Regions from separate parts of the Pseudoalteromonas sp. SD03 genome, predicted to be linked through region 2. Evidence: predicted binding sites of a transcription regulator. Region 2 holds the regulator's gene; the other holds the start of a gene.

Region 1 (4,432 bases), 360 kb from region 2:
TGTCGCAGTTATCATTAAACTTGAGCCATACGCGCACTAAGTTGTATTGCTTTAGCAAAAAAAGCGCTCACCCTGAGATTTCACTTACGCAATAAGCTTGATAAACTAGCGTTTTAATACACAGTACATTTATCATGACTTCTAACGCCCTATTATGTTTTTGTGGCAGTCAGCAACCTTATGCTGATTGCTGCGAGCCTTTTCATTTAAAAACCAAACAGCCACTCACACCAGAGCAACTTATGCGTGCACGCTACAGTGCTTATGCTGTTAAAAACGCGGTTTTTGTGCGTGAAAGTTATGCAAAAGAAAAACAAGCTGAAAATTCAATTTCAGAAATTAAAGATTTTGCAAATAGTTGCCGTTTTATAAACTTAGCCGTATTAGACTCTGGTTATAATGATGAAACAGGATTTGTTACATTTAAAGCTCACTACTTTTATCAAGATTTATATTGCGAGTTGGCAGAAAATTCAAGGTTTATTAAAGAAGATGGACAATGGCGGTACCTTGATGGTGAGATTACACCGGTTGCCGATATTAAAGTAAAACGTAATGATACGTGCCCTTGTGGCAGTAATAAAAAATACAAAAAATGTCATAGTGTATAAACTTCAGCTACAAAAAATGGGCCACAAGGCCCATTTTCAAAAACTACACTAAACGCAAATTAGCGTTTTACTCGCCATCATCTTGATCGAAATCTTGACGCTGTGCAGGTCTTGCTAAAATCTCTAAGTAAAAAGAAGTTAAACCTTGCTTTTCAATTTCACTGATGTGATTGTTAATTTCAGCAACGTGAACCACTTGGGCTTCTTCAGCCGTGTTACCAAACTTACAATCAAATGCCCAGTAGTCGGCATCAACAGGTAAAGTTTTATTACGTTCTCTTTTCAAATATTTTTTCACTTCATGCTTTGCAGCATCAACCATACGAGGGTATTTGATTTTCTCATGATTCAGCGTGAATGTTTTCTTCATTACGTTCCTAATTACCTTGGTTTAATGATAATGGCATTTAATGTCATACCATTTGCGCCATTATAGCAATTGCATTTAAATTTTGGATGCTTTTTTTGTATTAAATCAGTTATTAAAATAAAGCACTTATAAAACCAATAGTTACTTTCTACTATAAACACAGTTTATTACAATCAAATGGCATGTATAAAGCAGCAATTGAACACATATAATTAGGCACTAAACAAATGTAATGGCTGGTGGATAGCTTCATTTTGTAAATCATCATAAAATGCCACCGCATCCATTTGAGGGTTTGATAGCTCGGTGTTGGTATTTTGGATTCGTCGACGTACCGCTAATTCACAGTTATCCATTACGTTAAGCGGAATGTGGTTTTTATCATCACGAATATTAAATGGCTCAGGCTTTAAGCACTGAGTTAACTTTATATCACTCATCCCTACAGCGCTTCCCATTTTTGCTAAAAGCTCTGTGTTATTTTTACCAATTAACATATTAAAGGTATCTGGCGCTAATGGCTGCTTTGGACCTGCGCCAAATTGTTTACGCAGAGCATTTTCATCAGCTTGATAATGCTTAGTGTCACTTTTGGGTAGGTGGAATTCACTAAAATCGAGTGCATCGTGAGAGAGCATTGCTAATAAAAGTGCAAACTCGCCTCGGCGGTTTTCGTGCACACTTTCGTTAAGCCTCGTTTTTAACTGGCTCTCCGTGATTAACAAATCACCAATCTGCATAGACTTTAGCCTATTTAACTAATTAATAAGTATTTATCGGCTAAATTTGAATTTTCTTTAGCTTTTTTCTTTACTTAAATAAGAAGTTTGCTATTATCTGCCGCGTTGCATTGGAGGGGTTCCCGAGCGGCCAAAGGGATCAGACTGTAAATCTGACGGCTCAGCCTTCGCTGGTTCGAATCCAGCTCCCTCCACCACTTTTCTTAGGCTAAGTTAAGTGGGGCCAAATGCAATAACAATTAGTGTGGAGGGGTTCCCGAGCGGCCAAAGGGATCAGACTGTAAATCTGACGGCTCAGCCTTCGCTGGTTCGAATCCAGCTCCCTCCACCACTTCTCTTCTCTACCTTATTTCTTTTTATTCAAATACCCACTGTAAACTCATACCATGATTGTTTAACCAGTTACTTGCTTGTTTATAATCTGAATAAAATAATCCCACACGTTGCCAAAATTGAGCGCTGTGATTTAAATATTTTAAATGTGCTAATTCATGAACAATCACGTAGTCAATGACCCATGTCGGTGCACTTGCCAAGTGTAAGTTGAAGGTTAGTTCACGCCTGCGATTACAACTACCCCAGCGACGTTTATACAATTGAATACGAATATTACTCGGTAGCTTTTCACCCATCAGCTGACAATAATCGTTAACTCGCATTTCAATATAACTTTCTAATTTCTCATGCAAAAACTGCTCTAGCAAACTTTGATACATTTGCGTTTGATGCTTTACACGTGAAGAAATACTCAGTAACAGCGTTTGGCTTTCATTGTGCTGCTGCCATTGAGTGCGTGCTGCGTTTTCAAATTGCACATTAACAGCTTCATTAAATAATTTAATACTCTGGGTTTTGAGTGGAAACTGTCGTGTATCGGCTTGAATTTGTTGCTTATGTAACTGAGCATCAATCCAGTCCTGTTTACTTAACAGCCATTCATTAATTTGTGTTTTCGTTACAAAATGGGGCGCATATACCGTAAGCTCACGTTGTGCGACTTTGATAGCCACTGTTTTTCTTCGCTTACTTCGCTTTAAAGTGTAATCCAACAATGAATGCTGCCTATTTATAACTAACCACTGGGTTTTATTTTACCTTGTACCATAACGGCTGATCTATAAATAATCCCCACTAAATGCCATTTTAATAACAATGCATTTAGTGCTACTCAATAAATAGTATGGTTTAGAGCTTAAAACACTTACGTTGCTTTTGTAATTTATAACTCAATACCTTGTGATTATTATTGTATTTTATATTAGACTGAATTTAAGAGTTATTATGTGAATGATTGATGTTAGCTAATTTTTTTATAAACGAACCAGATCCAAGCCTAATTATTAATGGTGTATACGACCCAAGTTTAGTGACACTATCTATACTCACCGCAATTTTTGCAGCTTATTTTTCTTTGCACGTTATCGATTTAGCAAATAATACACATTTTAAATCTTATCGAAAGTTAGCCAATATAACCGCAGCCTTAGTCCTTGCCGGAGGGGTCTGGAGCATGCACTTTATTGCTATGCTGGCATTTTCTTTGTGCACTACAATTGAATACGACCCCACACTCACTTTTGTGTCGTTTATACCGGCGTTACTGGCATGTACCATTGCTTTTTCTTGTTTGAAAACATATAACTCTAACCCTCGTATTATCAATTTAATTCTAAGCTCTCTTTTATTTGGCGCGGGTGTTGGCACCATGCATTACAGCGGTATGGCAGCGATGCAATTAAGTCCTTTACTTCGTTATGATCCAATATGGTTTGGCGCTTCAATTGTTGTTGCAGTGCTGCTGTCTTTTATAAGTCTCTATGCACGTTTTCATTTACCAGCACACTTTAAAAAATTAACGCCTGTGCATAATCGTATTATTTGCGCCCTTATTCTTGGCCTTGCCGTGGCTGGTATGCATTATATGGGCATGGCTGCTACGCGATTTATTGCAACAAGCCCGATAATTAACGAGCAAACAAACCAATCACATCTAACCTTTATTGCTATTAGTGTGTCGTTCGCCACGCTTTTATTAACAGCGGTGGTTGTGATCATCAATGGCATGATCCGTTACAGAATGCTATTGGGGAAAAAATCAGCTGAAGAGTCTCGCCTTGATGCTATTTTATCAACTGCCATTGACGGCATCGTTACTATCAATATCAAAGGCACTATTTTGAGCTTTAATAAAGCCGCAGAAACAATTTTTGGCTGGCAAGATAATGAGGTTATTGGCCAGAATGTAAAAATATTAATGGCTGATGATATTGCTAATCAACACGATGCTTTTTTAAAAAATACAACAAACCATGAGGTAAAACGTGTTATTGGTGTTAATCGCGATGTGTGGGCAAAACATAAAAATGGTCATCAATTTCCAATTCGCTTAGGGATTGGTGAAGTAAAGCAATTACAAACTGAAACATTGTTTGTAGGCTTTATTACCGATTTAACTGAGCAAAGAGCGTTACAACAAAGCTTAATTGAAAAAGAGCGACAATACCGTACCTTAATGAACAATATGCCCGGTGTGGTATTTCGCTGCTTGTTAGATGAACACTGGAGTATGTTGTTTATCAGCCCTAGCGTCTATGAACTAACGGGTTATCGCGCTGAAGAATTTACTGAGCAGCGTATTACCTTTGCCGAGCTTATTGTTAAAGAAGATGAAGCGGCGATTTCTTTAGCGATTGATCAAGCAGTTGCATCGA
Region 2 (4,432 bases):
GCCTTACTAGAGCGTCAGTCTCCACGTCCTCGTTCAGCAGAGCTTGCTTCAATGTTTTCACACTCTGGCATTGACACTTCTGGTCACTATCAAGAACAAGAGCCTGTGCAATCACGACCTAAAAATATGTTTGAACGTGAACAAAGCGCGCCAGTGCGCCCTCGCACCCAAGCCGATAGCTTAGGTTTTGACGATTTAGACAGTGGCTTTGACGATTTAGATTCACCTAGCGCACCGCGTCAGCAAACAATGCATAAAGAATCCAGTGACATCAGCACAATGCGTGAAGAAATGAACGCAATTCGTCAACTATTAGAGCACCAAGTATCAGGTTTAATGCAGCAAGATATGGCACGTCGCGACCCGACCCGTGCATGTATGATTGACCGCTTAGTCGGTATGGGGATAGAGAAAAATGTTGCTGAGCAAATGGCATGTTTTGTACCAGACGATGTGTCTCGCCAACAAGGCTGGAAAGCTTTATTGAATATGGTTGAAGATCAAATGCAAACTACGAACAACGAAATACTTCGCCAAGGCGGTGTTTTTGCGTTAGTCGGGCCTACAGGCGTGGGTAAAACCACCACAGTTGCAAAACTGGCAGCATTGGGTGCACAAAAATACGGTGCCGATAAAGTAGCGCTTATTACTACCGATACTTACCGTATTGGTGCTTATGAGCAGCTAGCAACGTATGGTCGTATTATAGGTTGTGGCGTTAAACAAGTTAAAGATGCAAATGAATTAGCAGAAGTTTTATACCATTTACGAAATAAACGTCTAGTCTTAATTGATACAGCGGGAATGAGTCAACGTGATTTACGCTTAACCGAGCAGTTAAACACCTTAATGCGTAATCAGCGTGTTGATATACGTAGTTATTTAGTATTAAGTGCGACGGCGCAAATTAATGTATTACAAGAAACAGTAAGGCACTTTAAAAAAGTACAGCTAAGCGGATGTATTTTTACTAAACTTGATGAGTCATTGAGTTTAGGTGAGATTATTAGTATTGCGATTCAAAATCGTCTCCCAATAGGGTATCTTACTAACGGTCAGCGAGTACCAGAAGATATTAGAGTGGCAAATGCCGAAAAACTAGTAAAAAAAGCTGAGCAATTGTATTTAAAAAGAATAAAAGCACAACAATCACGACACCAATCAGTGGCGTCGAGCACAGTAGAGATGTATGATTAACACAGTTTTAGATCAAGCAAGCGGCCTTCGCAAAATGAGCAAGAATAATAATAACGGCGTAAAAGTTATCGCTGTCACCGGCGGCAAAGGTGGAGTGGGTAAAACGAACGTATCCCTTAACACGGCAATCGCGTTAGGCCAACAAGGCAAACGTGTGCTTGTACTAGATGCTGATTTAGGATTAGCGAATTGTGATGTGATGCTTGGACTGCGCGTTGAGCGTAATTTATCTCATGTTTTATCGGGCGAATGTGAACTTGATGATATTTTAGTCGAAGGTCCCGCAGGCATAAAAATAGTGCCTGCAACATCGGGTTCGCAAAGTATGGTTGAGTTATCACCCTCAGAGCACGCTGGACTTATTCGTGCATTTAGTGAACTTAACACCGACTTTGATATTTTAATTGTTGATACCGCTGCGGGTATTTCCGATATGGTGCTGAGTTTTTCTCGCGCAGCGCAAGATGTGGTTGTGGTGGTATGTGATGAGCCTACATCAATTACCGATGCCTATGCTTTAATTAAAGTACTTAGCCGTGAGCACGGCGTTTATAAATTTAAAATTGTTGCCAATATGGTGCGTAGTTTACGCGAAGGGCAGGAATTGTTTGCAAAACTTTCAAAGGTTACCGACCGATTTTTAGATATATCAATGGAGTTGGTTGCAACGGTTCCATATGATGAAAATATGCGCAAATCAACGCGCCGCCAAAAAGTAATTGTTGAGGTTTTTCCTGGGTCGCCTGCTGCAATTGCTTTTAAAACACTGGCTACAAAAATTGCTAAGTGGCCAACACCTAGTCAAGCCTCGGGTCATTTAGAGTTTTTCATTGAGAAACTAGTTAGTAACTAACAATGACTATACCGGTGAATAGAGCTATGGGATATCAGTCAACACAAAATTTAAATATGATTGTTGAAAAGCATGCCTCATTAGTCAAAAAAGTGGCGTGCCATTTAATTGCTCGTTTACCGGCAAGTGTGCAGCTAGATGATTTAATTCAATCGGGTATGATTGGTTTAATTGAAGCTTCAAAAAACTTTGATGCAAGCAAAGGCGCAAGCTTTGAAACCTTTGCCGGTATTCGTATTCGTGGTGCGATGATAGACGAAATGCGCCGAGGCGATTGGGTTCCACGTTCAGTTCACAGAAAAAGCCGTTTGGTTGCAGAAACTATTGTTGCGCTTGAGAACAGTTTAAACCGTGAACCTAAAGATAGTGAAGTTGCTGAAAAACTTGAAATTTCGCTAAATGAGTACCATCATATTTTAAACGATGTAAATGTAAGCAAAGTGTTAGGTATTGAAGACCTTGGTATAGATGACGATGTGATTACACCTCATGGCCAAGATTTAGCACTAGACAAACCGTTCAATAATGTTAAAAATGAACGGTTTAATGAGTCTTTACTCAGTGCAATAAAGTCGTTACCTGAAAAAGATGCAATGGTGCTTTCTTTGTACTATAACGATGAGATGAATTTAAAAGAAATTGGGCATATACTCGATGTAAGTGAATCGCGTGTAAGTCAGATACATGGTCAGGCGATGATTAAGCTTAAAGCAAAAATCAATGACTGGATAAACTAGAAGTAAGTAAATAAAGGTTCAGGCCTCACTGGAGGATGTTTTGGATAAAAACATTAAAATTCTTGTTGTTGATGATTTCTCAACAATGAGACGTATTATTAAAAACCTGTTGCGCGATTTAGGTTTTACCAATGTTCAAGAAGCAGATGACGGGTCAACTGCTTTGCCTATGTTGCAAAATCAAGCGTTTGATTTTGTTGTAACAGATTGGAATATGCCAGGCATGCAAGGTATTGATCTTTTAAGGGCAATTCGAGCTGATGAAAAATTAAAGCATATTCCTGTTTTAATGGTTACAGCAGAAGCTAAAAAAGAACAAATAATTGCTGCGGCCCAAGCAGGTGTTAATGGTTATATTGTTAAACCATTTACTGCAGGTACATTGAAAACTAAATTAGAAAAAGTGTTCGAACGCTTAGGTTAATGAGAGGGAGAGGCTTATGTCAGCACCTGCTGCGCCTCAGATTACTTTAGAACAAGCTCGCCAGTTAGTTGTTTTTTTAGAAAATGGTGAGCAAGATAAAGCGAATCAGTTAATTTTAGAAACAGCTTCACAAGAGCAATCACAGTTATTTGCTGAGGTGGGTAAGTTGACGCGTCAACTGCACGAAGCTTTAAAAAGTTTCGAGTTAGACACGCGTTTAACAGACATTACCACTGATGCCATCCCTGACGCAAAAAAACGCCTTAACTATGTCATGGAAATGACAGAAAACGCAGCCAATAAGACAATGGATGCGGTTGAAGCAAGCTTACCATTAGCACAAGAAATCGCTGACGAAATAGCTGATATCAAGCCAACGTGGGATCGTTTAATGAACCGCGAAATAGAGCTTGGTGAGTTTAAATCACTTTGTCATAGTATTGATAAGTTTATGAGCAGTTCTCATCACAAAACCGATGAGTTACAAATGCTGATGACTAATGTGCTGATGGCTCAAGACTATCAAGATTTAACCGGTCAGGTTATTCGCCGTGTTATTGAACTTGTCCGTGAAGTTGAAGAAAGTTTAATTCACCTGTTAACTGCATTTGCAGCGCAAGGTGGTGAGGTTGAACCAACTGAACAACCAGAAAAAATAGAAGATCCCATTGTTGCACAAACACTAGCAGGTCCCGAAGGGCCTATTATTGATAAAGAAACGCGTAATGATGTTGTATCTGATCAAGATGAAGTTGATGATCTATTATCAAGTTTGGGCTTCTAATAGGAGAGTACTGCATGAGCTTTGAAGTCGATGAAGATATTTTACAAGACTTTTTAGTAGAGGCCGGAGAAATCCTTGAGCTTTTATCTGAACAGTTAGTAGAACTGGAAAACAACCCAGATGATACTGAGCTACTAAACGCAATATTTCGCGGTTTCCACACTGTAAAGGGTGGCGCTGGCTTTTTGGCTATGACAGAGCTTGTTGATGCATGTCATGGTGCTGAAAATGTGTTTGATTTACTGCGCCAAGGTGTAAGAACAGTTAACTCTGAATTAATGGATGTGATTTTACAAGCACTGGATACCATTAATGAAATGTTTGCCACGATTAAAAATCGTGACCAGCCAGAGCCTGCTGATCCAGAATTACTTGCAGTACTTCACAAACTTGGACAGCCACCGACAGCAGAAGAGCTTGCCGGCGATTCTGTGGTT

Evidence for each region. Region 2 encodes FliA, which starts transcription of late flagellar genes. Its sites were predicted from a motif close to CTAAAGNTNNNNNNNNNNNNGCCGATA; they were not measured.
Region 1: a site for FliA is predicted at 1,756-1,782, ahead of ABZP26_RS10055 (VC2046/SO_2500 family protein). Genes of this name have one in related genera too.

The regions. Positions count from the first base shown of each region.
Region 1 is NZ_CP162514.1:2,171,286-2,175,717, forward strand. It holds gene ABZP26_RS10040 (SulA-like leucine-rich domain-containing protein) at 1-95, shown strand, start outside; gene ABZP26_RS10045 (YchJ family protein) at 135-611, shown strand; gene ABZP26_RS10050 (DUF6172 family protein) at 679-981, opposite strand; gene ABZP26_RS10055 (VC2046/SO_2500 family protein) at 1,194-1,721, opposite strand; tRNA gene ABZP26_RS10060 (tRNA-Tyr) at 1,834-1,918, shown strand; tRNA gene ABZP26_RS10065 (tRNA-Tyr) at 1,968-2,052, shown strand; gene ABZP26_RS10070 (M48 family metallopeptidase) at 2,078-2,770, opposite strand; gene ABZP26_RS10075 (PAS domain S-box protein) at 3,016-4,432, shown strand, end outside.
Region 2 is NZ_CP162514.1:2,530,109-2,534,540, reverse strand. It holds gene flhF (flagellar biosynthesis protein FlhF) at 1-1,197, shown strand, start outside; gene ABZP26_RS11865 (MinD/ParA family protein) at 1,190-2,050, shown strand; gene ABZP26_RS11860 (RNA polymerase sigma factor FliA) at 2,077-2,787, shown strand; gene cheY (chemotaxis response regulator CheY) at 2,828-3,211, shown strand; gene ABZP26_RS11850 (protein phosphatase CheZ) at 3,228-3,995, shown strand; gene ABZP26_RS11845 (chemotaxis protein CheA) at 4,010-4,432, shown strand, end outside.